DNA from 3 places in the Franzmannia qiaohouensis genome. Region 3 is predicted to be linked to each of the others. Evidence: predicted binding sites of a transcription regulator. Region 3 holds the regulator's gene; each other region holds the start of a gene.

Region 1 (10,199 bases), on a different contig from region 3:
GCCCTCGATCAGCTTGAGCAGCGCCTGCTGCACGCCCTCGCCCGATACGTCACGGGTGATCGAGGGGTTGTCCGACTTGCGCGAGATCTTGTCGATCTCGTCGATGTAGACGATGCCCTTCTGGGCCTTCTCGACATCGTAGTCGCACTTCTGCAGCAGTTTCTGAATGATGTTCTCGACATCCTCGCCGACATACCCCGCCTCGGTCAGCGTGGTGGCATCGGCGATGGTGAAGGGCACATTGAGCAGTCGCGCCAGGGTCTCGGCGAGCAGCGTCTTGCCGCTGCCGGTCGGGCCGATCAGCAGGATGTTCGATTTGCCCAGTTCCACATCGTCGGACTTCACATCGGCCCGCAGCCGCTTGTAGTGATTGTATACCGCCACCGACAGCACCATCTTGGCGCGGTCCTGACCAATCACATAGTCGTCGAGGGTGTGACGAATCTCGCGCGGAGCCGGCAGACGATCTTCGTCGCCCTCTGCGTCGGCCTCGAGGACTTCCTCGCGAATGATGTCGTTACACAGATCGACGCATTCATCGCAGATATAGACGGACGGGCCTGCAATCAGCTTACGGACTTCGTTCTGGTTCTTGCCGCAGAACGAGCAGTAAAGCAGCTTGCCGCTGTCGTCCTTGCCTTTGCCGTCGGCCATTCGCGTACCTCATTACGGACGGCGGCCGGTAAGCCGCCGGAGTTGCCTATCGTGAAATCTCAGTAGCAAATCACGCTATCAGGATGCCGGGCGCTTATCCAGCATGGCATCGATCAGACCATACTCTGTCGCCTGAGCGCCGGTCATGAAGTTATCACGATCGGTGTCCCTGGCAATGGTCTCGATGTCCTGACCGGTATGATCGGCGAGAATCTGGTTGAGCCGGTGGCGGATACTGAGGATCTCCTTGGTGTGGATCTCGATATCCGAGGCCTGGCCCTGGTAACCGCCCAGCGGCTGGTGAATCATCATCCGCGAGTTGGGCAGGCAGAAGCGCTTGCCGGCAGCACCGCCGGCCAGCAGCAGCGCACCCATGCTCGCCGCCTGGCCGATGCATACCGTGGAGATGTCGGGCTTGACGAACTGCATGGTGTCGTAGATCGACATCCCGGCGGTCACCGAGCCACCTGGCGAATTGATGTAGAGCTGAATGTCCTTGTCCGGGTTCTCGGATTCGAGGAACAGCAGCTGCGCTACCACCAGGTTGGCCATGTAGTCTTCCACCGGGCCCACCAGGAAGATCACACGCTCCTTGAGCAGGCGCGAGTAGATGTCGTAGGCCCGCTCGCCGCGTGCACTCTGCTCGACCACCATCGGCACCAGGCCACCGGCGTTTTGAATATCGAACTCGTTGCCCATCTGTGTGATGTCCTTTATCTGCTGTGGTAAGCATCCGGACTGGCCCGGATATCGTCTACCTTACATCATGACGCCAGACCCGGCGGATGCCGGGCCTGTCAACGCTTGGCGGGGGCTCAGCCCTTGGCTTCAGCGTCTTCGTCGTCTTCGCCATCATCAGCGGCCTCGGCCTGCTGCTGAGCAGCCTGCAGCGCCTGCTCGTAGGACATCTCGACATCCTTGACGGTGGCTTGTTCGAGCAGCGAGTCGACCGCCTTCTCTTCGAGGATCGCCGACTTGAGCTGCGTCTTGAGCTGGTCGTTGCCGAGGTAGTACTCGACCACCTGTTGCGGCTCCTGATACTGCTGAGCCAGTTCCTCGACCTTGGCCTTGATCTCGTCGTCGCTCGCTTCGAGCTCGCCGGACTTGATCACCTCGGCCAGCAGCAGGCCAACCTGAACGCGGCTCTTGGCCTGCTCGGCGAATAGCTCGTTGGGCAGCTGGGAGACGTCGAAGTCCTCGCCCAGGCCAAACTGCTGCGCGGCCTGGCGCTTGAGCGCGTCGGTTTCCTGCTGCACCAGCGCCTGCGGCACCGGAATGTCGTTGGCGTTCTTGAGCGCCTCGAGCACTTGCTGCTTGACGCGGTTATCCACCGCTTGCTTGGCCTCGCGGGTCATGTTCTTGTGCACTTCGGCACGGAACTTCTCGACATCCCCCTCCTCGACGCCGAACTGCCGGATGAACTCCTCGTTGACCTCGGCAAGCTGCTGGGCGCTGACCTTATGCACCTTGACCTTGAAGGTCGCCTCCTGACCGGCCAGATTCTCGGCCTGGTAGTCCTCGGGGAAGGTGACCTTGAGCTCGAGCTCGTCGCCCGCCTTGGCCCCCACCAGCTGCTCCTCGAAACCGGGGATGAAGCTGTTGGAGCCCAGCACCAGGTCGTGGTTCTCGGCGCTACCGCCCTCGAAGGGCTCGTCGCCCAGGAAGCCCTGGAAGTCGATGGTGACCTGATCGCCATCTTCGGCGGCGCGCTCGACGCTCTCCCAGGACGCATTCTGCTTGCGCAGGGTCTCGATCATCTGATCGATATCGGCGTCCTTGACCTCGACCACCGGGCGCTCGACCTCGGTACCCTCGATGCCGTTGAGCGCCACCTCGGGATAGATTTCCAGCGTCGCGACGAACTCGAGATCCTTGCCTGACTCGTTGACGGTCGGCTCGATCTGCGGGTAGCCAGCGGGATTGAGGCTCTCCTGGGTGATCGCCTGGACGTAACGCTCACGCATCACCTCACCGACCACCTCATTGCGCACCTGCCCGCCGAAGCGCTTACGCACCACGGCCATCGGCACCTTGCCCTGGCGGAAGCCGTTCAAGCGAACGTTCTTGGCGGTGTCCTTGAGGCGGGCCGCAACGGCCTGATCGACCTCTTCTGCCGGCACCTGAACCTTTACACGGCGTTCGATCTGGGAGGTCGTTTCGACGGAAACTTGCATGAATAGTCCTCTACCGACTGGGCGTTCTGATGAATGCGTTGTCTGTTGAATGCGTGAATGGCTGTTTTGCGCAGCGAGAGCAAAGGGGGTAATTCTATGAACCCCACCAGCCGCTGGCAAGCGCGTCATGTCTCGACAATGGGGGCGATGCGGCTATTTGCAAGGCGTGCAGCCTAACGAAGCCGGTTTTATCACGACGCACACGCCGAAAACCGCCGACGACAACCGACGCAGCGCGATAAGATACGGGAAGAAAGAGAATACCGTGCGGGAGGTAATGGGGTGGATGATGGGGATCGAACCCACGACCACCGGAGCCACAATCCGGGGCTCTACCACTGAGCTACATCCACCACTACCTGATACTGACTTGCTGATGCCTGACAACCAACGACGATCATGCTGACGAATGGGGTGGATGATGGGGATCGAACCCACGACCACCGGAGCCACAATCCGGGGCTCTACCACTGAGCTACATCCACCACTGCGTCACCAACAACCGACCAAGGCTACTCATCGAACCCGCCATGACAGCGCCTCGTTGGCGCGCCCAGCAGGACTCGAACCTGCAACCTACGGCTTAGAAGGCCGTTGCTCTATCCGATTGAGCTATAGGCGCATTCTACGACCTTCAGGCTCGTACCGACAACCCCAGGACAATATTTATTCAATATAATCATAGGGTTGAAATGGTCGGGGTGGAGGGATTCGAACCCCCGACATCCTGCTCCCAAAGCAGGCGCGCTACCAGACTGCGCTACACCCCGGCGACATCTCGCTCGGCTTACCGGCGCCTTTGAGGCCCCGACAATGCGAGGCGTATTCTACTTATGTTTCGCCTCTGGTCAAGCCCTTAGCGCCATCACTGCCGCGCATGGGCGCTTTGACTCCGGCCCGGGTCATGCGAAAATCGCCGCCCACAACGTTTTCAGCCCGCGTCCAGCCGCGGGCGACCACCATGTCCCAGGGGATTTCTCGATGACCGCCCAGTTGATCGATGGTAAGGCGATTGCCGCTCACGTACGCCAACAGGTAGCCCGCCGGGTGGCGGCGCGCCGTGAGGCTGGCGCACGCACGCCCGGGCTTGCCGTGATCCTGGTCGGTGACGATCCCGCCTCCCACGTCTATGTCCGCAACAAGCATCGCGCCTGCGCAGAGGCCGGCGTTCACTCGGTCCAGCACCAGCTGCCTGCCGCCACCACCCAGAGCGACCTCGAGGCGATGATCGACGCACTCAACGCCGACCCCAGCGTCGACGGCATCCTGCTGCAGCTGCCGCTGCCTGAACATCTCGACGCTGGACCGATTCTCGAGCGCATCCTGCCGCACAAGGACGTCGACGGCTTTCACCCCTATAACCTCGGACGTCTGGCCCAGCGTCAGCCGCTGATGCGGCCCTGCACCCCCAAGGGCATCATGACCCTGCTGCAAGAGAGCGGCCTGAAGGTCCGCGGCCTGAATGCCACCGTGGTCGGCGCTTCCAACATCGTCGGCCGGCCGATGGCGCTGGAGCTGATGCTGGCCGGCTGCACCACCACCGTCTGCCACCGCTTCACCCGCGACCTCGAGGAGCACGTTCGCCGCGCCGAACTGCTGGTGGTGGCCGTCGGCAAGCCGGGGCTGGTCAAGGGCGAGTGGGTGCGCGATGACGCCATCGTCATCGACGTTGGCATCAACCGCGAGGACGACGGTCGCCTGATCGGCGACGTCGAGTTTACCCCGGCCGCCGAGCGCGCCAGCCACATCACTCCGGTGCCCGGCGGCGTCGGGCCGATGACCGTCGCCTCGCTGCTCGAGAACACGCTCTACGCCGCCGACATGCACGACGCCATGCAAGGCTGAGCCGAGTCAGGTAGAATGCGCGCCTTCTCAAGGCAATACGCCCCCATTTCCAGCATCACGAGGTCGTCATGAGCGAACAGCAGATGAACGTGGAAAGCTTCAATCTCGACCACACCAAGGTCAAGGCCCCTTACGTGCGCCTGGCCGGGATCAAGGTCGGCGACAACGGCGACCAGATTCACAAGTACGACATGCGCATCTGCCAGCCCAACCAGGCGCACATGGAGATGCCCGCCCTGCACTCCCTCGAACACCTGATGGCCGAACTGTCGCGCAACCATAGCGACAAGGTCGTCGACATCAGTCCGATGGGCTGCCAGACCGGCTTCTACGTCGCACTGATCAACCACGACGACTACGACGACGTGCTCGAGCTGCTGCGCAAGACCCTCGAAGACATCCTGGTCGCCACAGAGGTGCCGGCCTGCAACGAGATGCAGTGCGGCTGGGCAGCCAGCCACAGCCTCGAAGGCGCCCAGCAGATCGCCCGCGAATTCCTCGCCAAGCGTAACGAGTGGACGGATGTGTTCGCATGAAGCGTATCGGCATCATCGGCGCCATGGCCCAGGAGGTCGCCTATCTGGCGAGCCTGCTCGAAGATAGCAAGACCCGTCAGCACGTTGGCTGCACCTTCTACACCGGCCGCATGCACGGCGTCGAGGTGGTGATCCTGCAGTCCGGTATCGGCAAGGTGAACGCCGCCATCGGCACCACTCTACTGCTCGACACCTACCAGCCCGAGGCGATCATCAACACCGGCTCCGCCGGTGGTTTCGGCGAAGGGCTCGAGATCGGCGACGTGGTGGTCTCAAGCGAAGTGCGCCACCATGACGTCGACGCCGTGGTGTTCGGCTATGAGCACGGCCAGGTACCGCAGATGCCCGCCGCCTACCTGCCCGACCAGCGACTGGTCACGGTGGCACGCCAGAGCGTCGAGTCGCTCGGCGAGGTGCGCGTGGTCGAAGGCCTGATCGCCACTGGCGATGTATTCATGGCCTGCCCGGAGCTGGTCACCAAGACCCGCTCGCGGTTTCCCACCATGCTCGCCGCCGAGATGGAAGCCGCCGCCATCGCCCAAACCTGCCATCTCTACGGCTGCCCGTTCGTGGTCATCCGCGCGCTCTCCGATATCGCCGGCGGCGCTGACAACCACGTCAGCTTCGAGCAGTTCCTGGAAACCGCCGCCGACCACTCGGCACGGATGGTCACAGCCATGGTCGCGAGACTCGCCACGCCCAGCCGCACGCCTGCCTGACGCCCGCGAAAGCGAACCACCGATCAGCCGCTAAAGAACCTCCTCGCCCTGCCGATACTATCAATGACAAATAGTAGTCGGCAGGGTAAGAGGCCCCACCATGAGCGACCTGATCAACGATATTAGCCCCGCGACTCGCGGCCTGACCGCCCAGCAGCGCCTCGACAGCATGCTCGTACAGCTCGGTCACAGCCCGCTCCCCACCCCCGAGAGCCAGGCAGAGCGCGGTGCGGCTGCGCTGCCGCCAGCGGGGGATCTCATTGAGCCGGTGCTGCGTATCAACGAAGTGATGCGCCCCTACGGCGTCGAGTTCCACCTCAATGAGTTCGACTCGCGCACCGTGGCGCGGATCGTCGACCGCGACAGCGGCGACGTGATTCGCCAAATTCCCAGCGAAGAAGTGCTGCGCATCGCCGAATCTCTGAGCGAACTGCAGGGTCGTCTGATCAACCTCGAGGTCTAGCAGCCTATCGGGCCATCAGGAACTACGGCACCGCGAGACGGGTCGCATCAATGCATCCACAAAGCCTTTACGAGCGTATAGGCTTGTACAAGATGACCGACCCTCCAGCTCACGGATCGCCGCCATGCTGCCCTTTCGTCGCCTGATTGCCCTACTCTGCCTGCCGCTGCTGGTGACTGGCTGCAGCCGTCATCTTAACGCCCCCGGCCAGCCGCCCACGGCCCTCGACAGCGCCAGCCAGCAGGTCACCCTTCTTGAAGGGCTCACCTACACCCCCGACGCCTGGCCCCAGGCGTTGCAGGCAGATGTCTACCTGCCCGCCGATGACGGCGCGACGCTGCGCCCCGCGGCGCTGGTGGTCCACGGCGGCGGCTGGCAGCGCCGAGATCGCAGCGACATGGCCGGCATCGCCGGGCAGCTGGCCGAGGCCGGTTTCGTGGCGGTCAATATCGAGCATCGCTTTGCGCCGGCGCATCGCTTCCCTGCCCAGCTCCACGACCTGCAGATTGCCATGCGCTGGCTGCACGACCAGGCACCGGACTGGCGCGTCGATACCCAGCGCCTGGTCGGCGTGGGGTTCTCTTCCGGCGCCCACCTGGTAGGGCTCCTCGCCCTCAGCGCCGACCGGGCCGAACTGGCCACGCCCTACGGCGGCGAGCACACCCGGCTGCAGGCGGTACTCGCCGGCGGCATGCCCACCGATCTGTTCAAGTTCGACGATGGCCGGCTGGTGGTGCAGTTCCTCGGCGGCACCCGCGCCGAGGTCCCCGAGCAGTATCGACTGGCCTCACCGGCACGTCAGCTCGGCGACAGCGCCCCGGCGTTCTTCCTGTTCCACGGCACTCAGGACCGCCTGGTGCCGGTCGACCACGCCGCAGACTTTCACCAGGCACTGCTCGAACGCGGCATCCACAGCGAGCTCTACCTGCAGCGGCTGCGCGGCCACCTGACAAGCTTCGTCACCCGCGGCAGCGCCATCGAGGCGGGCATCGACTTCCTCAGCCGCCGGGTCGGCGACTGATCACACCGCCAACCTCGGGTATCATGGCAGCCCGAATCCTTAGAGCCGCAACAGGAACCACGCCATGGCGCAGCCCCCTCGCCCGCTTCTCGTCGTCTACACCGGCGGCACCCTTGGCATGCTGCCCAGCGCCGCGGGCCTGGCCCCCGGGAGTGACATCGGCCGCCGCCTCGACGCCGCCCTGGCCAGCCTGCCGCCGGCACGTCGCGCCGATTTACCGCCCTTCGAGCTGGTCGAGACGCCCCAGCCCATCGACTCCAGCGCCGCCACCCCTGCCACCTGGCAGGCGCTGGCCGAACTGATCGCCGCGCAGCACGGCCGGCAGCGCTATGCGGGTATCGTGGTGCTGCACGGCACCGACACCCTGGCCTGGAGCGCCGCCAGCCTCGCCTACCAGCTTCAGGGCATCGATATACCAGTGGTCGTCAGCGGCGCCATGCTGCCGCTCGAAGCCGAGGGCTCCGACGCCCTGGGCAATTTCGAGGCGGCACTGCGCTTCGCCGCCGAGCAGGGACTCAAGGAGGTCGCGGTGTGCTTTGCCGGCAAGCTGCTGCGCGCCACTCGTACGCGCAAGTGGCACACCCAGGCAGCCGATGCCTTCAGCAGCCCCAACTATCCGCTGCTCGGCGAACTGGTCGACCACCGCCCGGTGCTCTACCCCAGCCGCGGCCTGGCAGAGCAGCAGCGCGGCGCGCCACGCTTCGAGCTGCCCGACTATATTGGTAAGCATGCCAGCAACAGCGTAGTGCGCATCGCGCTGTGGCCCGGCATCGCCGCCTGGCAGGTTGCTGCCTGGCTCGAGCCCAGCGCGGTGCAGGGCGCCCTGCTCGAAGTCTGGGGTGGCGGCAACGCCCCGCAAGACCCTGAGCTGCTTGGCGTACTGGCCCGCGCCAGCGGCGAAGGCAAGCTGCTGGTCGCCCTCAGCCAGTGCCCCCACGGCGGCATCGAGATCGGCCACTACGCCGCCGGCCAGGGCCTTGCCGATGCCGGGGTGCTCTCCGCCGACGCCATGACGCCGGAAGCTGCCTTCACCAAGCTGGTCCACCTGCTGGCCCAGCCGCTCGACGACACCGAGCGCAGGCGACGCTTTCTCACTTCGCTGGCCGGCGAACGTTGAGCGGCAAAGGCCGCTGCGACCCGCTATGGTGTAGGGACATATCGTCCATCAGGGAGACTGCCATGGAACCACCGGTTCACCATTTCAGCGAGCTTTTCGAACAGCTCGGCTTGCCCGCTGACGCCGCCTCCATCGAAGCCTTTATCGAACAACATTCACCGCTGCCGGACGCCCTGCCACTGCCCGACGCTCCCTTCTGGAGCCGCGCCCAGGCCGACTTCCTTCACGAGGCGCTGGAGGACGACGCCGACTGGGCCGAGGTGGTCGACCACCTCGACGCCTCGCTGCGCAAGACCTGAAATCCCCGCACCAGCAACGACGATGCCCGGCCATTTGGCCGGGCATCGTGATGTTATGCCTGGGGAATATGTGAGGATTCCTACCGGGCTGGCGCACCAGCAGCGTGCAACGCAGCGATTCGCTGGTGCGGTCTTTTATTCAGTGTTTACCTAGACCTGCATATTCATCACGTCCTTATAGGCCGTCACCAGGCGATTCCTCACCTGCACGCCCATCTGAAAAGCCACGCTGGCCTTCTGCATATCGACCATCACGTCGTTGAGCGCCACGTCCGGGTCGCCGGACTGGAAAGCGGTGGCTTTGGCGCTGGCGGTCTGCTGCAGCCGGTTGATGCGCTGGATCGAGGCCTGCAGCTCGCTGGCGAAGCCGCCTTGGCCGACCGCCGTGGAGAGGTGCTGGCCCTTGTGCTGGGCGCCGGCGGCCTGGGTCGCCAACGACTGCATCTGCGCCACGGCCGACTGAATCGCGGGTGTACTCATGCGTCTCGACTCACTGGTTGGAGAGCGTGGGGCAAGCCTAGCAAGGCAGGCGCCACCACCAAAGCGGCAATTGGCGAGCAAAACTCCGGCTTTTCTACCCTTTAGCCTTTACCCACCTCCGCATAATGGCGTTCATCAACACGACCGCCTGCCGACACTGGGCGGCGAATCGGACAGCTTGTGGAGCCGGATGGCGCAATGACTTTCGACACCGACGCAGGGCAACGCAGCAGAACTTCAGGAGACACGCTGTGAGCGAGGCCCAGACCAACGCTGGCGCACAGCCGGCCGGCAACCAGCGCAGCGCCGAGGGCGCCGCAACCACAGGGGTGCGCGGCCTGACGACCGCCAAGCTTGCCGAGCAACTGCGAGCCAACCCGCTGGTGCCGCTAATGATCGCCGCGGCGGTGGTGATCGCGATCATCATCGCCCTGCTGCTGTGGGCCAAGAGCCCCGACTACCGCGTGCTTTACAGCAATCTCAGCGAGGCAGACGGCGGCCGCATCATCAACGAACTCGACACCCGCGGCGTCAACTACCGCATGAGCGAAGGCGGCCAGGCGCTACTAGTGCCCAGCGACCAGGTCCACACCCTGCGCCTGCAGCTCGCCGAACAGGGCCTGCCCCAGGGCGGCAACGTCGGTTTCGAGCTGATGGACAACCAGGCCTTCGGGGTCAGCCAGTTCGCCGAGCAGGTCAACTTCCAGCGTGGCATGGAGGGCGAGCTGTCGCGCTCCATCGAATCACTCGGCCCGGTCAACCGGGCGCGCATTCATCTGGCCATGGCCAAGCCGTCGGTCTTCGTCCGCGAGCGCGAGCCGGCCAAGGCCTCGGTGGTGCTCACCCTGCATGGCGGCCGTAGCCTCAGCGAGGGCCAGGTCGATGCCATCG
Region 2 (10,199 bases), on a different contig from region 3:
CGATAACGCCCAGCAGGCCAGTCAACTAGCACTGTCCAACGTCGGAGAGGTCGAAAACGCCGGCAGCGGCATCGCCGAGATGGTCAAGCGCATGGCGACCATTACCGAGCGCTCGCGCCAGATGTCCGACGTGGTCTCGCTGATCGACTCGATCGCCTTCCAGACCAACATCCTGGCCCTGAATGCCTCGGTGGAGGCGGCACGGGCCGGCGAGCAGGGCCGCGGCTTCGCGGTGGTAGCAAGCGAAGTACGCAGCCTCGCCTCGCGCAGCGCCGACGCCGCCAAGGAGATCCACCAGCTGATCGCCAACGCCAACCACGAGATCGAGGCTGGCGCCGAGGTGGTCACCCGCACCGAGTCGGCAATCGGCCGCGTGGTCGAGGCAAGCAACCGGGTCAATGACATCATGGAAGAGATCAGCGCCGCCTCCCGCGAGCAGAGCAGCGGCATTACGCAGATCAGCGACGCGGTCAGCCAGATGGAACAAGCCGTTCAGCAGAGCGCTAACCAGCTGCAGGAGAGCAGCCGCGCGACGCATCAGCTGCAGCACGAGACCTGGTTGCTGAACAATGCCATCCTGGCCTTCCGCACCCAGGGCAGCGGCCAGGAACTGCAGGTCGAGATCGACCTTGCTTCCGGCACCACCCAGCGCGAGATCGCAGTGCCCGCGCAGCTTGCAAGACCACGCCCACAGCGCGCCAAGACCATGTCTAAAGCGCCCGACGATTGGACGTCCTTCTGACAGCTAAATTATGTTACACCTATGAGTGGCAGCGCCCTCGGGCAACGCCTAAATCGATGCGGAGGCAGTAACCATGCAGACACCCCCCGTACCCGGGAATGAGTTGCAACGTCTGCAGCGGCTGTGGCGCTATACCCTCAACGACCGCCGTCACGACGTCGCCCTCGACGATCTGACACGCCAGGCCGCCGACCTGCTCGAAGCGCCCATGGCGACCCTGTCGCTGGTCGACGAGAGCTGTCAGTGGTTCAAGAGTGCGAAGGGCATGCCCTTCGCGCAAACGCCACGGGATATCTCGTTCTGCGCGCACACCCTCCTCAACGACCAGCCGATGGAGGTGGCCGATACCCACCTCGATCCGCGCTTTGCCGACAACCCACAGGTGACCGAGGCGCCCTTCGTGCGCTACTACCTGGGTGCCCCGCTGATTACCCGCGACGGCTATGCCCTCGGTTCGCTGTGCGTGCTCGACACCCAGCCGCGCCAAGCCAGCCCGCTTCAACGCCAACTGCTGGTGCTACTGGCCAAGCAGGTGATGCAATATTTCGAACAGCGCCTGGATAGTCGATTCATTGACGCCGTGGACCACGCCGGTATCGGCGTCTGGGAACTCAACGCAGATTCCGGGGATGTCGTGCGAAGCCAGGCTGCCTTTCGTCAACTCGGTATCGGCGACGACCAGCCGCCACTGACGGAAGTCGCTATCTCCCGCTACCATCCCGATGACCAACCGCGACTACGTCAGTGCCTGAACGATGCCATCGAACGACAACAACGATTCGAAGCCGTGCTGCGCCTGGCCACCCCACCAGGATAGCTACGACTGGGTACAACTCACCGGCGAACCGCTGGTGGTCAAAGGCGTCACCAAGCAGGTATTCGGCACCATCCGCAATATCAATCGCCTAAAACACGCCGAAGAGCGCCTGCAGTATCAGCACCAGCTCGACAGCGTCATCGTCAAGGCCCAGTCGCGCTTCATAACCAGCGGCGACGGCCATCAGGCCTTTGCGCTGCTGCTCGATGACATCCTGGCACTAACCAGCAGCGAGTTCGGCTTTATCGGCGAAATCTTCCACGATACCGAGCAACGCCCCTACCTCAAGGTGCAGTCGATCACCGATATCGCCTGGGACAAGGCCTCTCGAGCAATGCTCGAGGACGCCCCAGACGGACTCGAATTCCATAATCTCGACACCCTGTTCGGCCACGCCCTGCGCACCCAGAAGACGGTGATCAGCAACGACCCCGCCAATGATCCACGCAAGGGCGGACTGCCGCCTGGGCATCCGCCGCTGCAGAGTTTCCTGGGCGTGCCGATCAGTATCAATGATCGCATGGTCGCCATGCTGGGGCTGGCCAACCGCCCGGAGGGCTTCGATGCGGCGCTGGTAGAGTTCCTTACTCCGCTGCTCAGCACCACCGCCCAGTTGGTCGACACTCTGAGGGTAAGGCGCGAGCACCAATCCAGCCAGCAGAGCATCGGGCGGCTGTCGCAGGTGGCCCAGCGCACCAGCAACAGCGTGTTCATCTGCGATGCCAACGACCGTATCGAATGGGTCAACGAAGGGTTCGAGCGGCTCAGCGGCTACTCCAGCGACGAAGCGCTGGGCAAACGCCCCGGCGAGCTACTACGCGGCCCGGCCACCGACAGCGCCGCCAACGCGCGCATCGAGGCGGCACTGGCGCGAGGCGAGGGCTTCGAAGAGGAGGTAATCCACCATCGCCGCGACGGCACCCCCTACTGGGTGCACATCCGCTGCGATGCACTGTACAACGAGAATGGCGAGCTGACCGGCTTTATCGACATCCAGTCAGACATCAGCGAGCGCAAGGCCTTCGAGGAGCGCCTCAAGCTCGCCGCACGCGTCTACGACAACACCCAGGAAGGCATCATGATCACCGATGCCGAGCACTGGGTGGTCGACGTCAATCCAGCCTGCTGCACGATCACCGGTTACAGTCGCGACGAGCTGATCGGCATGCATGCTATCCGGTTGGGCTCGACGCTGCCCGGGGTCGCCGACACCCCCACCGTGATCGATCACCTGGGCAGCGGCAAGGACTGGCATGGCGAATTCGCCGGGCGCCGCAAGAACGGTGAGAGCTTCCCCGCCCTGCTCTCGGTCTCGTCGGTCTACGACGACCAGAGTCAGGTCATCAACCACGTGGCGGTGTTTTCCGACCTCACCCGCAGCAAGCGCCACAGTGAGGAGCTCTACCGTGCCGCCAACTTCGACAAGCTCACCGGCCTTGCCAACCGCGAGCACCTCGCCCAGCAACTGCAAGACCTGCTCGACTACGCCGAGGGCTTCGACCAGTCGCTGACGGTATGCATGCTCGACCTCGACCGCTTCGGCAATATCAACCAGAGCCACGGTCATCAGGCAGCCGACCGGCTACTGATGATCCTCGCCGAGCGCTTCAAGCGCGTGCTCAACGACCATGGCAAGCTGGCGCGAGTGGGCGGCGACGAATTCGCGCTGGTGCTGCCCGAGACGAATCACGGCCTGGAAAGCCTCGACCACCTGCGCAACGCCCTGGCCGAGCCGCTGGTCATCGACGGCGAGTCACTCAGCGTGACCGCCAGCATCGGCATCTCGACCTACCCCCAGGACGACAGCGACGCCGACATGCTGCTGCGCCACGCCACCCAAGCGATGTACCAGGCCAAGCAGCGCGGCGGCGACTGCTACCAGCTGTTCGACCCCGGCCAGGATCTGCGCATCCGCCGCCAACGCGAGGAGCTGGCGCGGCTGGCACTGGCCCTCGCGCGCGACGAGTTCGAACTCTACTACCAGCCCCAGGTCGACCTGGCGGAACACCGCCTGGTCGGCGTCGAGGCGCTGATCCGCTGGCGCCACCCGCAGCGCGGCCTGGTGGCCCCCGGCGAGTTCCTGCCGCAGCTGGCCGGCACCGAGCTCGAGCAGGCCATCGACGACTGGGTGGTGGAAACCGCCCTACGACAGTCGGATACCTGGCGACACAGCGGCTTGACGCTGCCGGTCAGCGTCAATCTCAGCCCCCAGTCGCTGGTGCGGCGCGAGTTTCTCGACGTGCTTGCCCAGCACATGCAGCGCCATCCGCAGATCGGCCCCGGCGACCTCAAGATCGAAGTACTGGAATCTGCCGCGCTGGATGACATCGACGCTGCCATGCAGGTCATGAAAGGCTGCCACGCGCTGGACATCGAACTGGCACTGGACGACTTCGGCACCGGTTACTCGTCGCTCTCCTACCTGCGCAACCTGCCGGTCGACCTGATCAAGATCGACCGCAGCTTCGTCTCGCGGATGCTCGAGAACGACGACGACCACGCCATCGTCGAGAGCGTGGTCTTCCTGGCCGGCAAGTTCAAACGCCCGGTGCTTGCCGAAGGCGTAGAGAGCATGGCCCACGCCCGGGCGCTGGGCGCGCTGGGCTGCCACCTGGTGCAGGGCTACGGCATCGCCAGGCCGATGCCCGCCGGCGAGATCCGCGCCTGGCAGCAGGCCTGGCTCGGTGCCGAGACGACGCCTTGAACGCCCGTCTAAACACCAACGTCCGGATACAAAATCCGGGCGATACCAGCGTGCTGTGATAAAGCAGCCTCAGAAGGTGTAGGAGACACCCACCACCGCCACCGGATAGAACGGCAGCTTGTCGGCCTCATCCTTCAGACGCTGCTCCTCGCGGCGCAAGTCACGGCGGAACTGGTCGCTCTGTGCCTCGTAATTCTCGGACGTACTAAGTGACACGTCGATACTGGTCGCCATCACCCCGAGCTCGGAAAACACCCCGAAGCCCTGCCGATGCGACGAGCGCCAACCCAGGCCGGCATAGGGCTGCACACCATCGGCGATGGTCAGCTTGCCGTGTACGCTGCCAATGTCACTGGCGGCATAAGTCTGCCCATCAAATTCGAACGTATCGTTGCGCTTGGAACGCCCGCTAACGTTGGCTTCCATATCCGGCAGCATGGCACCCGCGGTGAGATAGAAGCGTCCGGCAAACGGGTAGTAGTCAAACTTGATGGCCCCAGCGGAGATATCCAGGTCACCGTCGTAATCCACATCATCGGTGTCGAAGTCGCCGCTCCAGCTCAGCCCACCGGCGTACTGGGCCGTCACCCCCATACGCTCATGAAAGCGCCATGACACCTCGGCCCCTACCCCGGTGGTGCCCGCCAGCACGCCAACACTGTAGCGATCCTCGAACGCCTGAACGCTACTTGCGCCAGCGCCCAACAGCAGTGCCGCCATACCGGCAGTCATCAACTTGTACATTGTGAATATCCCTTGCGTAATGATCCGATGCGGGCTTCATACCCCGCAAAAGTGCTATCGGCAGGCACTCGCCTAACTTTAATAAAGCAACCTAATCAGAGGGATATCAGCGCTGCAGCAGTGTGAGAATCATATTGGGCAGCTGATTGGCCTGAGCCAGCACCGCGATGCTGGCCTGCTGCAGGATCTGCGCGCGGATCATCCGCGACACCTCGACCGCGTAGTCGGCATCCATGATCCGCGAGCGTGAGGCCGCCAGGTTGATCTGAGTGGTAGCCAGATTATCGACCACCCCTTCGAGGCGATTATGCGTCGCCCCCAGATAGCTACGCTGGCGGTCGACTCGCTTTAGTGCCTCATCGAGCCGCGCCAGGCGGTCCTCGTCCACTTCCTCGACGCTGAAGCCCTCAAGGCCCAGCCCGTCGAGGTTGAGTGCTGTCAAGGCGATATCGATCGTCTGGCCGTCGTAGGCTCCCACCTGAATCGACAGCGAGCGAGTCTGCCCCAGCGGTTTGACGCCGTTGAAATCGGTCTGGCCGGTAAGGCGATTGATCTCGTCGAGGCGCTCATCAATCTCACTCTGAATCGACGCCAGATCGCGCTCATTCAGCGTGCCGTTGGCCGCCTGAACCGAGAGCTCGCGGATACGCTGCAGATTGTCGTTGACCTGATTAAGCGCACCCTCAGCGGTCTGCACCAGCGAGATGCCGTCATTGGCATTGCGCTGTGCCTGGGCCAGGCCACGGATCTGCGCGGTCATGCGATTGGCAATCGCCTGACCGGCGGCATCGTCCTTGGCACTGTTGATACGCAGACCGGACGACAGCCGCTGCATCGCCGTCTGCATCTCTGACTGACTGCTATGGAGATGCTGGCGCGCCAGCATCGACATGATAGAAGTATTGAGCACCAGCACCGTGGCAAGCCCTCAAGGGCGCGCCGGGCGGCGCGCAGGGGTGGTTACTCAGAGTATCGGCCGGCGCGGAAAAAGCTTTAGCTCTCGTTTATTCGCAGATCAAGAGGCGATCACCTCTCAGGCGACCTCATCGAGCATCGACAGCGTGTAGGCACGCTGATCGGCCACCGCCTTGGCGTAGATATCATGCACCTCGAGGTACTCGGCCTCGTGGGATTCATCCATACCCGAGGCTTCAAAGCGCAGCATCAGCGCACGGGTGTCGCGGATCAGGCTATCGAACTCCTCGATGATCCGATGGTACTCGTCGAGCGTCACGGTAAAAAAGCCTCGGCATGGCAGGGTATAGCTGCATTGTAGAAGCCCGGCCACACCGTCGATTTGCTGAAAAGCGTAGAGAAACGGCGTTTGCGGGCATAATCGAGCAAAGCGCTACCTGTGCAGATGGTTATAAGCTCTGCTCGTCATGCAGCGGCGTCGCCAGCATCTCCAAGTGGTGTCGACCACGCCGCTCCCCGACACCGATCTCGATCATCGCCGCATGCGGACAACCGAGCCTTTTCAGACAGTGTTGAAGTTTTCGCCTTTCTCGGTGCCGTGCGCTCTGGGCATCGCTCTTCAGCACTTCGATCACCGCCAGGGTTTCACCGCTGCCACGGCGATGAATCAGCAGGTCGGGAAAGATGGTCGGCGCCTCGGTGGTGGCACTGGTGGTCGACACCACGATATGGCCTCTGCTCTGCAGTGGCCCGCGCCAGCAGTTGAACTCGCAATCGACGTCCCAGTCGGGAAATACTGCCTGTAGATGGCACCCCAGTCGAGCAGTGATACTGCGCTCATTGGCCTGGGCTTCCAGTAGCGCCGCATCGCGTTCCTGCAAGCGCTTCAATGCCTGCTCCAGGCCATCAATGACATCCACTTCCAGGGCGGCGGGAAGGGTCTCGAAATGGGTCATGTGCTGATATCCCCTCTACGTTGTTGTGCCAGCTTTTTGTTATATTCATAAGCATATCGGCATGTAGGAGGAAAACTTGAGCCCTCATCTAAGCTACCGATGCAGGAGATCGTGACTTAAGAAGGGCTCCGCAGACGATCAGGCAAGAGAACAATCCGACTCAGACCACAGGGATCCGTGAAAGCCGGTACAGCTCAATCGAGCATCTGGCCACCTACAAAACAAAACGCCCGCATTGTAATGCCTCCCGGTTTCTGCACACCCTTCGATGCTAATGCGGGGTGTGCAGAAACCAGGGGGTCATTACAACGGGGGCATGTGTCAGGTGATAACCATCACTGTACACTTTTTCTAAATCCTCAACGCCCGTCTCTACCTGATAAAGTTACTTTATAAAACTCAGGTATTATCCAACTCCAGTCAGATTTCTTGATTTCTACATTATCGGGGAAGATTTCGAACACCGCCATTCTATCGATAAAATCGACAGGCTTTAGCAGCTTCTCAACAACATGATAATAGGTCCTGTCACGATAATCATCAAACAAAACCGTTGTCTTTTTTCTCGCTTTAAGCAAGATTGTCAGAAAACAGGCAGTCCTTAATCGGCCATCAATTAACACCACATCAGGATCCTCAAACCATGGTTCATCCCAGATCCTCATTGGATAATCAGGAAAGCTCTCCCATAATTTTTTATCTAATGGCTTTGCCCATGCTCCCGTCTTACCAATATCAACATGGTATATATGAGGGGAAGAGCTACAGCAGAAAGACGGATGATTAAAAATAACTTTCATTCGCTCTGCCCAATTAAAGTCATTCTCCACACCATAAATATGTTTTCCAAGCATACGAGAAGCAAGTAATGTAGAAGCCCCTGTACCATATTCCAAAATAACGCTAGCGTTTTCATAACACCTAAGTAAATATTTCTCACACTCAGCACTAAAGGAGTGCTCTGGAAGCTCCAACTCCTTCTCTGCAACAGAGTTAATTTTTTCAGAAGCACTTTCACCACTAAAAAAGCCGTTTCTAATCTTAGCCGAGATACCACCATGCATCTTATCGAGGATTAGCCAAGATCCCTTTTGCAAAGAGGTTTTCACTTTCGCATGATCCTTGCTTCTCACATAGTCGTGAAACAATACCGCATCAGGTATATATATTTGGCTGCCCGCATCATACCCCATATTCATAAATCTAACAGACAAGTCAAAACCGCCATGCCCAAATAAAATATAGTCTCCCCATCCACCGACTTTAGCAAACGCCGAGCTATTGACTGACACATTACCTTCCAGTGTTGGGGGAGATGAGATCATCTCACTCCCGAGATAGTAATGCTTTGGCTGTTCAATTGTATCACTTTTGCACACACCCCGGGCACATATGACTTTGTTAACACTATGGGCTATTAAATGGCTATCTATAAAACCAGCATCGGGATAGCCGTCATCGTCTATAAAAATACTTAATGGTGCGCGTGAGAACAAAAAACCCACATTTCTGGCCAAATAAGCACCAGAATTACTTTTCAACCTCACCCATGTATCAACATAATCATTAATTGACTCAAAGTCGCCATCATCTCTTCCATTGTTAACAAATATAATCTGCACTAAATCTCCACCCTGCCTTCTTATCTCCTTTAAGTTATGAAACAGCTTTTCTTTAAAACCATTAGATATAACGATTACAGAAGCATTGCAGCACTCATGCTCATAATTATTTACAGCATAATCAAACCAGTGATTATATAGCCTTTCTTTTTTTTCCCAACCAAACTTCCTTAGCCTATAGCCTAGCTCATAGTCGCTATCTACATCTACACTACTGCATAGTGAGTGTGAAAGAACAAAAAAAGCAGCATTATTCCTTTCTTCTTCATAAAGAACGAGTTCACTAGCCTTAGTCCACTCGTTAATAATTCGCTCGTCGCAATTTACGAAAGAAGTAATCAGCGCGTTTAATTTTTCAGCCTGACTTTCAGATATCTCCGCCTTAAGAAAAGAAAGCTTATTCTCAAACCCCTCAGATAGTTCAGGAGTGCTATTTAAAAAATAACGAAAATATTTTCCACCCAAATACTTATCGACTGAATCAATCAAGAAAAAGGAGAGATCATAAAATTTAAATATTGTATGCAGCAAAAAAGATAACTTTGCCTTTTCTTTATAATCCATCTTTTCAAGAATCACATAATCAGGCAAAAAGATAAAATCGGCCATAAAAATATCATTGTGCTTATCGCTGCTTACCGAGATGGAATTTAAAACTTGACTCCGGCACTGGATCTCATAAATATTATGCAAACGAAAACCATGATTATTCGCCCAGTTTTCTAACTCACCAAGTTTCGCCTGCCCTTCATGGGTTGGCTGGAAAGCGACTTTGACCTGAATAAGCAGGGTGTTTTCTAGCGCTTCAGCTCCGTGCTCGAGGATAGCGCTGTTGTCATGAGATGCATCCAACACCAACCAATCAATGGATGGTAGGCCTTCTATTTTGTTCAAGGGGATCGTATTGACTGGCAGTTCGGTCAATACCCGATTCCCCTTGGCGACATCTTCCGGTAGCCAAGGCTCCTGCAACGGTTTCAGGGTAGCGCTCTGCTTAGGGTCCAGGCAGGCGTAGAGAGTTGTCGGTTGGCCATCACCCAAGAGTGCACCTGAATAGTAGTGAATGCCTTCTTGATTCTTGACAGGGTCGTTGATGGCATCCCCGGCAGGGTCGAAAATCACGACTTCCATGGCCCGACTTTTCAGTAGCTGCTGCACGGCCTTGTTGTGCAGCAGTTGCCCACCATTGTCGATGGCGATCAACTTGCCTTCGAGCTCCCAGTTAAAACCTCCCTGACGCTCGTCATTCTCGTCGATCAACGGCTGAGGTTCCACCAATTGCACTGGCAACGTAGCGCCTTCGAAGTAGGCGCCACCCTCTTTGTCGATGCTCAATGCCGCCGGCAGCTCGTCGGCGCAGTAGCGTTGCCAAATAGCGCGCATCGCGGTAGTGAAGTGCCGTGCAAAACATGGGCCATCACATACCGGGGACTGAACCAGCACTTCCCGGAGGTGGCTGCGAATAGTAGCCAGGCTATCCAAATCACTGGCTAGTTCGAGCACCCGGGCGTGATACTCTTCCCAGCTATGGGTCACCAGTTCCGGCATCCCGGCATGAGCCAGGTGGGTCGCGCTATGACGTCCCGCAAAGGTAGGCCCTGGCATAGTGACGACCGGCACCCCCATCAGGAATGCCTCACAGGTCGTCAAGCCGCCCGAGTAGGGCCATGGGTCAAGCGCAATATCGACTCGGTTGTAG
Region 3 (10,199 bases):
CATGGCCATCTATGAGATCGGACTCGATAAGCTGATCGGCGATCGCCTGCTGTTCCTCAAGGTCTCCCGTGAATGGCTCGAACGGCCCGAGCTGCTGCCGTTTCCGGCCGACAACGTGGTCATCGAGGTACTCGACGACGGCACGCCGCTAGACGACCTGAGCAACGCCCTGGCGCTGATCAAGCAGCGAGGCTATCGCCTGGCGCTGGATGCCACAGCGGTACTGCAGGGCGATGTCGATACGCTCAGCGGCATGGCCGATATCATCAAGCTGCGCCTCGACGAGGGCATCGACCCCGCCCGACTCGCCGCCTTTCGCGACGCCGGCTGCCAGCTGCTGGCCCAGCGCCTCGAGACCCGCGACGACGTCGAGACGGCGCGCCAGGCCGGATGCGCACTGCTGCAGGGCTTCTTCTTCGCCCAGCCGAGCAATGTCGCCCCGCCCACCGCAAGCCGCCGCAGCAACCCCAGCATCCAGATCAAGCTGATTCGCGAACTCTACCGCGACATGGTCAATATCGACCGCCTGGCCGACATGATCGCCCAGGACCCGCATCTCTACCTGATCGTCATCAAGCGTGGCAACTCGAGCTACTACGCCCAGAGCGGCGGCGGCGGCAGCCTGCGCCGCAGCCTGCAGGTGCTGGGTATCAATGAGCTGCGCACCCTGGTCGCCACGGTGATGCTGGCCCAGAACGGCCCGGTGTCGCGTCTCACCCTCAAGCATGCCCTGACCCGCGCCACCATGTGCAAGCACCTGGCCGCGCCCTTCCCCCAGCTCGACCCGGAAGACGCCTTTACCACCGGCCTGTTCTCGTTGATGGACACCATGCTGGGGGTCGATATGCTCGACTTGCTCAATGAGGTCGAACTCAGCGCGGCGATTACCGCCGCCATCGGTGACGGCAGCGGCCAGCTCGGGGCGATTCTGATCATTGCCCGCGACTACCAGTCGTTCATCGCCCTGGATGAAGCGGGACAGGCAGGCCAGACGCTGCCGGCCAATGCGCAGCTGCGTGCGGCCTATCTGAACGCCGTGCAGGAAACCCAGGCACTGATGAACAGCCTGCAGGAGAGCTAGCGACCGACGCGCTCATAGCCCCTGGGCACCACGCCGCAGCCAGTCATGTACGAAGACCAGTTTGCGGCGTGACACTTCGGAGAGCACGAAGGGATAAAGATCCGACAGCCCCATCGCACGGTTGATGTGGTTGACCGCCATCACCTGGTGCGTCGCGACATGGATCAAGCGCTCGGCGTCTGCCTCCATGTAAGGGTCCCAGCCGTGATACGGCAGTTCGCTGGAGGAGAGTCCCGCGGCGGCGAAGCTGTCGGCGATATCCGTCAGATGCAGCAGATGGGCCGCGGTTTCGGCCCAGTCCTCGTGGGGATGGGCGGAGGCATAGGTGCTGACGAAGCTCGAGCGCCAGCCCTCGGGTGGGCCCTGCTGGTAGTGCCGCTGCAGGGCTGCGGCGTAATCTTCACGCTCGTCGCCAAACATCGCCCGGAAGGCCTCGAGAAAGTCATCTCGCAGGCTGAGCCGCCACCACAGCATGTGTGAGATTTCATGGCGCATATGGCCGATCATGGTGCGGTATGGCTCGTCGAGCGCCTCGCGACGCGTCGCGCGCAGCACCGGGTCCGCTTCCGCCACGCTGATGGTCACTACCCCCCCCACATGCCCCATGGCCACCGGCGTTGGTCCTTCGGCAAGCATGTAGAACACCGGGGGAGCGCCGGGGTCTTCCGGGCGGAACCAGTTCCAGCGCCCCAGATTATCCAGCACCCAGCGCTTGGCGGCCTCGGTCTTGGCCCAGTGGGGCATGGCATCGGGAATCGCGGGATCCGGAGCCAGCGCGGTCATCGCGCAGGCGCGGCAGAACGCTCCCTGCTCGGGGGCGATCCAGTTACAGCCGATCACGTCGCGATTGGCGCAGAACGGCGGCATGGTGATCATGGCCCTGGCCTGCGGGTCGTAGGCGACAGGCGTGCCGGTGGCAGTAGCGAGGTTGTCGAACCACAGGGACCCGGGACCGACCGGGTTGGCAAAGACGCGCATAAGGCAGTCCCTCCTGGACAACGCCAGAGCGCAGCGCTCTGGTAAAGATAGCGGCTGAATGCAGCACTCCATCCTGCAGCCTACCATTGAAGCGTCAGGCGCCCAGCCACCTATCGTTGCGCGGAGGAAAAAAACCAGAATGCGTGTTGCCAGCGTCACATGCGCAGGGCGTCTCGGTCGACGTGTGCCGGCTAGGTCAAGCGAGCTCGCAGCCGTGCCACTGCCTGGCTATGCAGCTGGCAGACCCGCGATTCGCTGACCCCCAGCACCGCGCCGATCTCCTTGAGGTTGAGCTCTTCCTGGTAGTAGAGCCCCAGCAGCAATTTCTCGCGCTCGGGTAGCAGCTCGATGGCGTCCACCAGCCGCTGGCGCTGCTCACCGTCGACCAGTGCGGCGAACGGCGACGGCGGTGCGCCCTCACCATTGCCCGGTTCGACGCCCTCCGCCACCAGCTCCTCGTAAGGCAGCAGCTGGCCACCGTTGGTATCACCCAGCTGCTGATGGTACTCGGCAAGCTCGATGCCCAGCTCGTCGGCGATCTCCTGCTCGTCGGCCGCTCGCCCCAGGCGCTGCTCGGTACGCCGCACCGCTTCGTCCAGCGCCCGCGCATTGCGCCGCACGCTGCGCGGCACCCAGTCGCGACTGCGCAGCTCATCGATCATCGCCCCGCGAATGCGCTGACTGGCATAGGTCGCAAAGCTCGCCCCCTGCCCCGCGTCGAAGCGGTTCAGACAGTCGAGCAGGCCGACCATGCCGGCCTGTATCAGGTCGTCGAGTTCGACGCTCGCCGGCAGTTTGACCTGCAGCGCCAGCGCCTGACGGCGCACCAGCGGCAGGTACTGCTCGAGCAGTGCGCCTTGATCGATCTTGCCCTTTGCCGTGTACATCGCTGTCGTTGCGACCTCAGTCAGCCTGGAAATCGAATCGTGACCGCCGCGGCGGTCTCATCACCCTGGCATTATCGCGCGACGGATCGCAGCACCAAGCCGGGAATAGCCTCATTGGCCAACGGTTTTTTTCGCCTTTGCCGCGGCGGGCCGGCGATGATCGACGATCACCTGCAGCCCGTTTACCTGCACCGGCCTTGCCCCCTGGCCGAGGCGGAAACGGAAGTGCAGCGGCTGGGCCGCGGACAGTCCCGCTAGCCCCTCGCTCTGCCCCCTGGCGCCATTCAGGCGCAGGCAGCGCTGAGGATGGCAAAGCCACGCCTCGAGCAGCGCCCCCGGCGGGGTGGCATACTGCCAGCTGATACGCGCAATCTGTGCGTCGGATGGTGCCGCACCGCTCAGCCCACGACTGTCGGTGTCACGTCCTGGCACCGCCACCCGCACGCCCTCCGCCTGGGCGACCCAGCTGCCCGACACCGCGGGCGCCCCGGCCTGGGCCCAGCAAGCGCCGGCCAGCAGCACCAGCAGTACACCCAACCACGCCTTCATGACCGCTGCTCCGATTGGCGCACCATCAGCAGGCGAATCCCCAGAAAGTCGGCGGCGGCCTGGCGCAGGTTGTTGAGCAGTCCGCGCGACACGCCCAGCCTCGGGTGCAGCAGCAGCAGCCCACGGGGCCCGCCACGTTCGGCGAGCCTTCGCAGCAGGGAGTAGCTGCGCCGGAAGGCGTCTGGATCGCTGTCGACCCACAGCGCCCAGCGGGTCTGCTGGGCGGCCAGCGTGGCCAGGTGCGGGCTGTTCTCATCGAGCGCTACCACCCGCCACCCCTGGGGGTCACCCACCCAGGCCTGTCCCTGGTGACGCCAGGCGTCGAGCAGGCGATAGACCCGGGCGGTATCGCCGTCGGGCAGCCCTACCACCAGCAGCGCCCGATCGCCTGAAGAGGACACCGCTGCATCGCGGCGCGGTGCAACGTCCGATGGCGTATCGACATCCGTCGCCGGTGTCTGGCTAAGCTCACCGGCCCACTGCCGCAGCCCCGCAGCCTGGTCCTTGAACGTCATGCTCGACATCTCAGGCAGCCACCTCACGGAACACGTCGCGCGCGGTGAACAGATGGATCAGTGCATCGAGCAGTGTCGCTGCCTGGCGGCTGCGCTGGCTGCCGAGCAGCGCCAGCAGCTGGGCGCGTACGTCCATGGCCCAGTCGCCGTCAGCGACGGCCAGGCTGAGCGCCACGTTGGCCAGCCCATGGGCGAGCTGCAGCCGCAGTTCGGCATCGCAGGCCCCCAGACCGGCATCGGCCAAGCCCTGCCAGGCGCGACGCGTCAGCGCCGGCATCTCCGCCAGCAGCAGCTGCTGGGCGATCAGCGCACGGTCATCCGGCGCCTCGGGCGCCAGCCAATAGCGCCGCGCCAGGCGCTTGCCGCTGTCGCGGTCAACGGGTGTAGCGGTGAACAGCGACAGGGGAACCGACGACTCGCCGCCGCGCCGCGCCGCATACTCGACCGTCATGCGCTGCAGCGGAAGCGTCACAAGACGCCCCTGGTGGCGACACGCCAGCTCGCTGTCCGGTGCCGCCAGCGCGGCCAGTTCCGATACTGCCACCCGTCGTCCGTCGACCAGCACGCGCTGATTGGGCTTGGCCGCAGCCAGCCACGGCAGCTGCCAGGCGCTTAGCCAGGCCAGCGCATCCGGCGCCGGTAGCGTGGCCAGCACGTGGGCCTCAGGGCCGAGCTGCTGAGCGCTCCACTCGAGCCGCTCAACGTCACCCGCCGGCAGGCGCTGGGCCTGCCAGCCGCTGGCCAGCAGCTGGCCAGCGTTGGTGGCCGCCCCGCACGGCAAGCGCCAGTCGCAGCCGTTGACACGCTGGGTGCCCCACAGCAGGGTCAGGGCACTGCTGTCACCGGCCTCGCGGGCCGCGGCCAGCTGTGCGGCGTGCAGGCCGTCAAGCGCGGCACGCTGATGCCCCAACGGCTGGCCGGCGAGCTGCCAGGCACCCTCGACCAGCGCGAAGCCGGGCTGCTGGGCGCGTAGCGCATCTAGTGCCGCGCGCAGGGCACGCCCCTGGCCGAGCAGCCCTCGCGAGAGCGCCGTAAGTCGCTTCTGCCCACTTGCCACCGGCTCGCGCAGCGCGCTGAACTCAGGCGTGAACGGTGAATCGTTATCGACCCGCAACGCCTCGGCGACCAGCGCCCCGGCATCGGCCAGGCTCAGGTCTTCCGGCACCTGCTGGCCGTGGGACACATAGTGCAGGCTCAGCGCGTGGCGAATCACGCTATCCAGCAGCGGACCCAGGCGCGCAGACTCGTCGCGCTTGGTCAGAATGCAGTCGTCGAGGCGGTTGCCGGCCGCCCGCGCCGCCTGTCGATAGCTGACGATGACATCTTCGAGGGTATCGCCGTGGCTGGCGGCATTCAGCAGCAGCAGCAGCCGCACCTGGCGCCCGCTGGCAGAGAGCTGCTCGATCTGTTTCACCAGGCGCTGGTCGCGCTGGCTCATGCCTACGGTATCGATGATGATCAGCCGCTTGTCAGCGAGCCGCGCCAGCGTTTCGTCGAGTGGCGCATCGGCCTCCTGGGCGTGCACCTCGACACCCAGCAGACGCGCATAGATGCGCAGCTGCTCGTGGGCACCGATGCGGTAGCTGTCGGTGGTCACCAGCGCCACCCCGTCGCTGCCGTGGCGCATCACGTAGCGCGCCGCCAGCTTGGCGGTGGTAGTGGTCTTGCCGACCCCGGTCGGCCCGACCAGGGCAATCACCCCGCCCTGGTCCAGCAGCGCCGCCTCGTCGCCGGGCGTACTAAGCCTTGCGGCGAGCTGACGGCCCAGCCAGGCGTCTTCAGCGGCAGCGTCGCCGGCAGCATCCAGCTCGGCGGGCAGCTCGGCAAGCAGCTCCGCTGCCAGGCGCGGGCCGACCCCCGCCGACCACAGGCGCTGATGCAGCCGCGCCAGCGGGTCACGATCGCTGCGCTGGTCGCGCTGCTGGCGCCCCAGCATGTCGCGCATTTCCTGCATTTCACCCAGCAGCCGCTCGCTGAGCGCAGCAAAATCGGGCTGTGCGGCGGCGGGTGGCGCGGCAGCGCTCGACGGCTCCGGGCGATGTTGAGGCTCGGGTGCCGAACGTGCCGCGGCCTGGCTGGCATAGGCCCGCGCCTGACGCGAGGCGTCGGCGGGCGAACGCAGTCCCGGCGCCGCGTCTCCAGCGGGTGGCGAGGCTGCTTGGGTGGGCGCAGTCATGCGCCCATGGGCATCGTCGGCCAGGGCGAGGACTTCCACGCCGCCGTCGACGTTGCGATTGGAAAGAATCAGGGCGTCGTCGCCCAGGGCAGCACGCACCTGGCGCATTGCCTCACGACTGTTGACGCCGAGGAAACGTTGAACACTCATCGCACGCCCCTCACAGGCTGGGATTGAATGGCAGATTCAATGCGCTGGCTCATCCGCGCGCCCCCACCGTACTGGTCACGCGCAGGGTACGGTCGTCGGGAATTTCGGCCTGGGACAGCACCACCAGCTGACGCAGGCGGCGTCGCAGGAAGCGCGACAGCACCGCGCGCAGGCTGTGCTGGACCACCAACACCGGCGGCTCGCCAGCCATCTCCTGGCGGTTCAGGGCCTGCTCGGCCTCGCTCATCAGGGTATCGGCGAGACCAGGCTCGAGCGCCCCGCCGTTGTTCATGGCCTGCATCAGCACCTGCTCGAGGTTGGCATCCAGGCCGATGACGTGGAGCTCCTCGGTGCCGGGGAACCACTGCTGGGTGATCGAGCGACCCAGCGCCACGCGCACCACCTCGGTGAGGCTGGCGGCATCGCTCTGCTGGCCGGCATGCTCGGCCAGGGTGTCGAGAATGGTGCGCATGTCGCGGATCGACACCTCCTCGTCGAGCAGATTCTGCAGCAGCCGCTGCAGCGTGGTGAGGCTGATCGCCTTGGGCACCACGTCCTCGACCAGTGCCTTGCTGTCGTCGCCCAGCTTGTCGAGCAGCTGCTGCACCTCGTTGCGGCCCAGCATCTCGCTGGCATGGCGATGCAGCAGGTGGTTGAGGTGGGTGGCCACCACGGTGCCGGCGTCGACCACGGTGTAGCCGTAGACCTGGGCGTGCTCGCGCTGGGCGGTATCGATCCATACCGCCGGCAGGCCAAAGGCCGGGTCGGTGGTCTCGGTACCCTCGACATGGCCGGAGACCTGGCCCGGGTCGATGGCCAGCCACTTGCCCGGGAAGGCCTCGCCGCGCCCGACTTCTACGCCCTTGAGCGAGATCACATAGGTGTTGGGTCCCAGCTCCAGGTTGTCGCGAATATGCACCACCGCCGGCAGGAAGCCGACGTCCTGGGCGAATTTCTTGCGCACGCTCTTGATCCGCCCCAGCAGCTCGCCCTGCTGGCGATGATCGACCAGCGGAATCAGTCGATGGCCGACCTCCAGGCCCAGCGTATCGACCAGCTGCACATCGTCCCAGCTGGCCTCCGGGGCCTCGGGTGGCGGCGGCGCATCGGCCTTGATCTCCTGCTCGGCGATGGCGCTCTCCTGACGGCGCATCAGCCACCAGGCCAGCCCGCCGAGCAGCGCGGTGAAGAACAGGAACACGAAGTTGGGCATGCCCGGGACCATACCCAGCATGCCCATCACGCAGGCCGACAGGATCAGCACCTGGGGATTGACGAACAGCTGGCTGATCATCTGCTGGCCAACATCTTCATCGGTCGTGACCCGCGATACCGTCACCCCTGCCGCGGTGGAGATCACCAGCGCCGGGATCTGCGCCACCAGGCCATCGCCGATGGTCATCAGGGTGTAGGTGCGCGCGGCATCGCCGAAGCCCATGCCGTGCTGCAGCATGCCGATCAGCAGGCCACCGATGATGTTGACCACCATGATCACCAGGCCGGCCATGGCATCGCCGCGCACGAACTTGCTGGCGCCGTCCATGGAGCCGTAGAAATCGGCCTCCTGGGCCACCTCGGCACGCCGCTTGCGTGCGTCATCCTCACCGATCAGGCCGGCGTTGAGGTCGGCATCGATGGCCATCTGCTTGCCGGGCATGGCGTCGAGCATGAAGCGCGCGCCAACCTCGGCAATGCGCCCGGCGCCCTTGGTGATGACCATGAAGTTGATGATCACAAGGATCAGGAAGACCACCAGGCCGACCGCAAAATTGCCGCCAACCAGAAACTCGCCGAACGCCTCGATCACCTTGCCCGCGGAGTCGCCCCCGCTGTGGCCTTCCATCAGGATCACCCGGGTCGAGGCCACGTTCAGCGACAGCCGCAGCAGCGTGGTAAACAGCAGAATTGCCGGGAAGGCGGCGAAGTCGAGGGGCTTCTGGGTGAACATGCTGACCAGCAGCACCATCACCGCCAGGGCAATATTGAAGGTAAAGAACATGTCCAGCGCAAACGGCGGCAGCGGCAGGATCATCATCGACAGGATCATGAGGATGAGGATCGGGCCGGCCAGCAGCTTCATATGCACGCTGCCCATCCAGTCGCGGCGGCTCATCAGGTCAGTCAGCGCTCTCATCGAGGCTCCTCGGTTGCATCATTCTCTCCTGACGCCGCGCCTGGCGACTTGACGTCGAGTTCAGCCGGTACCGGCAGGTCACTAGGCGTATCGGGCATCTCTTCGGCTCCGGCATGGGCCCGCTTGAGGCGGAACGCCCAGGCCAGGACCTCGGCCACCGCGGTATACAGTTCGAACGGTATCTCACGGTCGAGGTCAACGTGATGGTAGAGCGCGCGCGCCAGCGGCGGCGCTTCGAGCAGCGGCACGCCGTGCTCCTCGCCCAGCTCGCGAATTCTCGCGGCCACCGCGTCGGCGCCCTTGGCGACCACCCGCGGCGCCGACATCAGGCCATCGTCATAGCTCAACGCCACCGCATAGTGGGTCGGGTTGGTAACGATCACATCCGCATTGGGGACCTTGCTCATCATGCGGTTACGCGCCATCGACTGCTGCTGCGAGCGGATCCGCGCCTTGAGATGCGGGTCACCCTCGGACTCCTTGTGCTCGCGCTTGACCTCGTCCTTGCTCATGCGCAGCTTCTTGGCATGGCTCCATAGCTGATAGGGCACGTCGATCAGGATCACCACCAGCAGTGCCAGCACGATCAGCCCACAAGCCAGCGCCGCCAGCTGCATCGCACTGGCCAGGGCCTGCTGGATGGGCTGATCCATCAGGCTCAGATAGCGGCCACGGTTGGTATACAGGAAGGTCAAGGCCACGCCCCCTACCAGCACCGACTTGGCGATCGCCTTGAGCAGCTCGATCACCGCCTGAACGCCGAACATGCGCTTGAGGCCCTTGAGCGGGTTGAGCTTGGAGAGCTTGGGCTGCAGCGACTTGGCGGAAATCAGCCAGCCACCGAGCAGCGCCGGAGCAACCAGCGCAACGACCATCAGCAGCAGGAACAGCGGCAGCATGGTCAACAGGGTGTGCTGGCCGATATTGAAGATATGCGTCAGCATCGGCATCACCTCGAAGGCGTGCCGGCGCTCGAACAGGAACGCCTGCTCCATGGCCAGGCCCAGCTGGTCGTAGAGCATCGCGCCCATGGTATACAGGCCGATGACGCCGCCCAGCAGCAGCATGAAGGTAGTCAACTCACGGGAACGCGCGACCTCGCCATCCTCGCGCGACTTCTGCAGGCGGCGTGGCGTGGCTTCTTCGGTCTTTTCCTGATCGCTGCTCTGGTCGGCCATGGCGCTTAGGCGTCTTCACGAAGCTGAGGGGTGGACGCTGGCCATTGTCGATAAAGGTGGGCAAGGGTGATACGCCAAACAGCGCGGCAATCGTGGCGTTATTCACGACTACCGCGCCAGGACACAGACTGCAGGGGCTATCCGCCAGGCTTAGAAGCCCAGCTCATCGAGCAGGTCGTCGACCTGATCCTGTGAGCTCACCACGTCGGCACCCTCGGGCTTGATCTGGGGGCCGTTTAGCAACGACTCCTCGCGCTTCTTGGCATCCGCCTCCCACTGGCCCTCGGCGCGGCGCTGCATCTTCTCGCGCTCCTCGCCTTCGGGCACGCTGTCGAGCAGCACCTGGACCAGCTGATGCTCGATCTCGCGGATCACCTCCATCATCTTCTTGATGACCTGGCCGGTGAGATCCTGGAAATCCTGTGCCATCATGATTTCCATCAGCTCGGCGCTGGTGGCCTGGGTCTGGGCCGGCACCTTGCCCAGATAGCCGCGGGTCTCCTGAACCAGCGCCTTGGCTTCGTCGAGCTCCATGGGGTTCTCGAACCACG

What was found. The regulator FliA, encoded in region 3, starts transcription of late flagellar genes. The targets are predictions, from matches to a motif close to CTAAAGTTNNNNNNNNNNCNGCCGATA.
Region 1: the regulator FliA is predicted to act here: its motif matches at 5,959-5,985, upstream of QC821_RS12210 (flagellar protein FlaG).
Region 2: the regulator FliA is predicted to act here: its motif matches at 5,978-6,004, upstream of QC821_RS18840 (flagellin N-terminal helical domain-containing protein).

What each region holds. Positions count from the first base shown of each region.
Region 1 covers NZ_JARWAM010000008.1:37,068-47,266, forward strand. The annotation lists gene clpX (ATP-dependent Clp protease ATP-binding subunit ClpX) at 1-654, opposite strand, end outside; gene clpP (ATP-dependent Clp endopeptidase proteolytic subunit ClpP) at 733-1,353, opposite strand; gene tig (trigger factor) at 1,470-2,828, opposite strand; tRNA gene QC821_RS12175 (tRNA-His) at 3,107-3,181, opposite strand; tRNA gene QC821_RS12180 (tRNA-His) at 3,239-3,313, opposite strand; tRNA gene QC821_RS12185 (tRNA-Arg) at 3,374-3,450, opposite strand; tRNA gene QC821_RS12190 (tRNA-Pro) at 3,522-3,598, opposite strand; gene folD (bifunctional methylenetetrahydrofolate dehydrogenase/methenyltetrahydrofolate cyclohydrolase FolD) at 3,810-4,673, shown strand; gene QC821_RS12200 (S-ribosylhomocysteine lyase) at 4,742-5,209, shown strand; gene mtnN (5'-methylthioadenosine/S-adenosylhomocysteine nucleosidase) at 5,206-5,928, shown strand; gene QC821_RS12210 (flagellar protein FlaG) at 6,029-6,391, shown strand; gene QC821_RS12215 (alpha/beta hydrolase) at 6,516-7,412, shown strand; gene QC821_RS12220 (asparaginase) at 7,477-8,529, shown strand; gene QC821_RS12225 (DUF2789 domain-containing protein) at 8,592-8,828, shown strand; gene fliE (flagellar hook-basal body complex protein FliE) at 8,979-9,308, opposite strand; gene fliF (flagellar basal-body MS-ring/collar protein FliF) at 9,560-10,199, shown strand, end outside.
Region 2 covers NZ_JARWAM010000016.1:91,814-102,012, forward strand. The annotation lists gene QC821_RS18820 (methyl-accepting chemotaxis protein) at 1-742, shown strand, start outside; gene QC821_RS18825 (GAF domain-containing protein) at 816-1,559, shown strand; gene QC821_RS18830 (bifunctional diguanylate cyclase/phosphodiesterase) at 1,498-4,263, shown strand; gene QC821_RS18835 (hypothetical protein) at 4,333-5,007, opposite strand; gene QC821_RS18840 (flagellin N-terminal helical domain-containing protein) at 5,114-5,923, opposite strand; gene QC821_RS18845 (hypothetical protein) at 6,041-6,241, opposite strand; gene QC821_RS18850 (hypothetical protein) at 6,372-6,878, opposite strand; gene QC821_RS18855 (O-linked N-acetylglucosamine transferase family protein) at 7,238-10,199, opposite strand, start outside.
Region 3 covers NZ_JARWAM010000007.1:73,586-83,784, reverse strand. The annotation lists gene QC821_RS10970 (EAL and HDOD domain-containing protein) at 1-1,081, shown strand, start outside; gene QC821_RS10965 (zinc-binding metallopeptidase family protein) at 1,094-2,059, opposite strand; gene QC821_RS10960 (RNA polymerase sigma factor FliA) at 2,251-2,946, opposite strand; gene QC821_RS10955 (flagellar protein FlhE) at 3,058-3,495, opposite strand; gene QC821_RS10950 (hypothetical protein) at 3,492-4,010, opposite strand; gene flhF (flagellar biosynthesis GTPase FlhF) at 4,021-6,336, opposite strand; gene flhA (flagellar biosynthesis protein FlhA) at 6,386-8,470, opposite strand; gene flhB (flagellar biosynthesis protein FlhB) at 8,467-9,648, opposite strand; gene cheZ (protein phosphatase CheZ) at 9,799-10,199, opposite strand, start outside.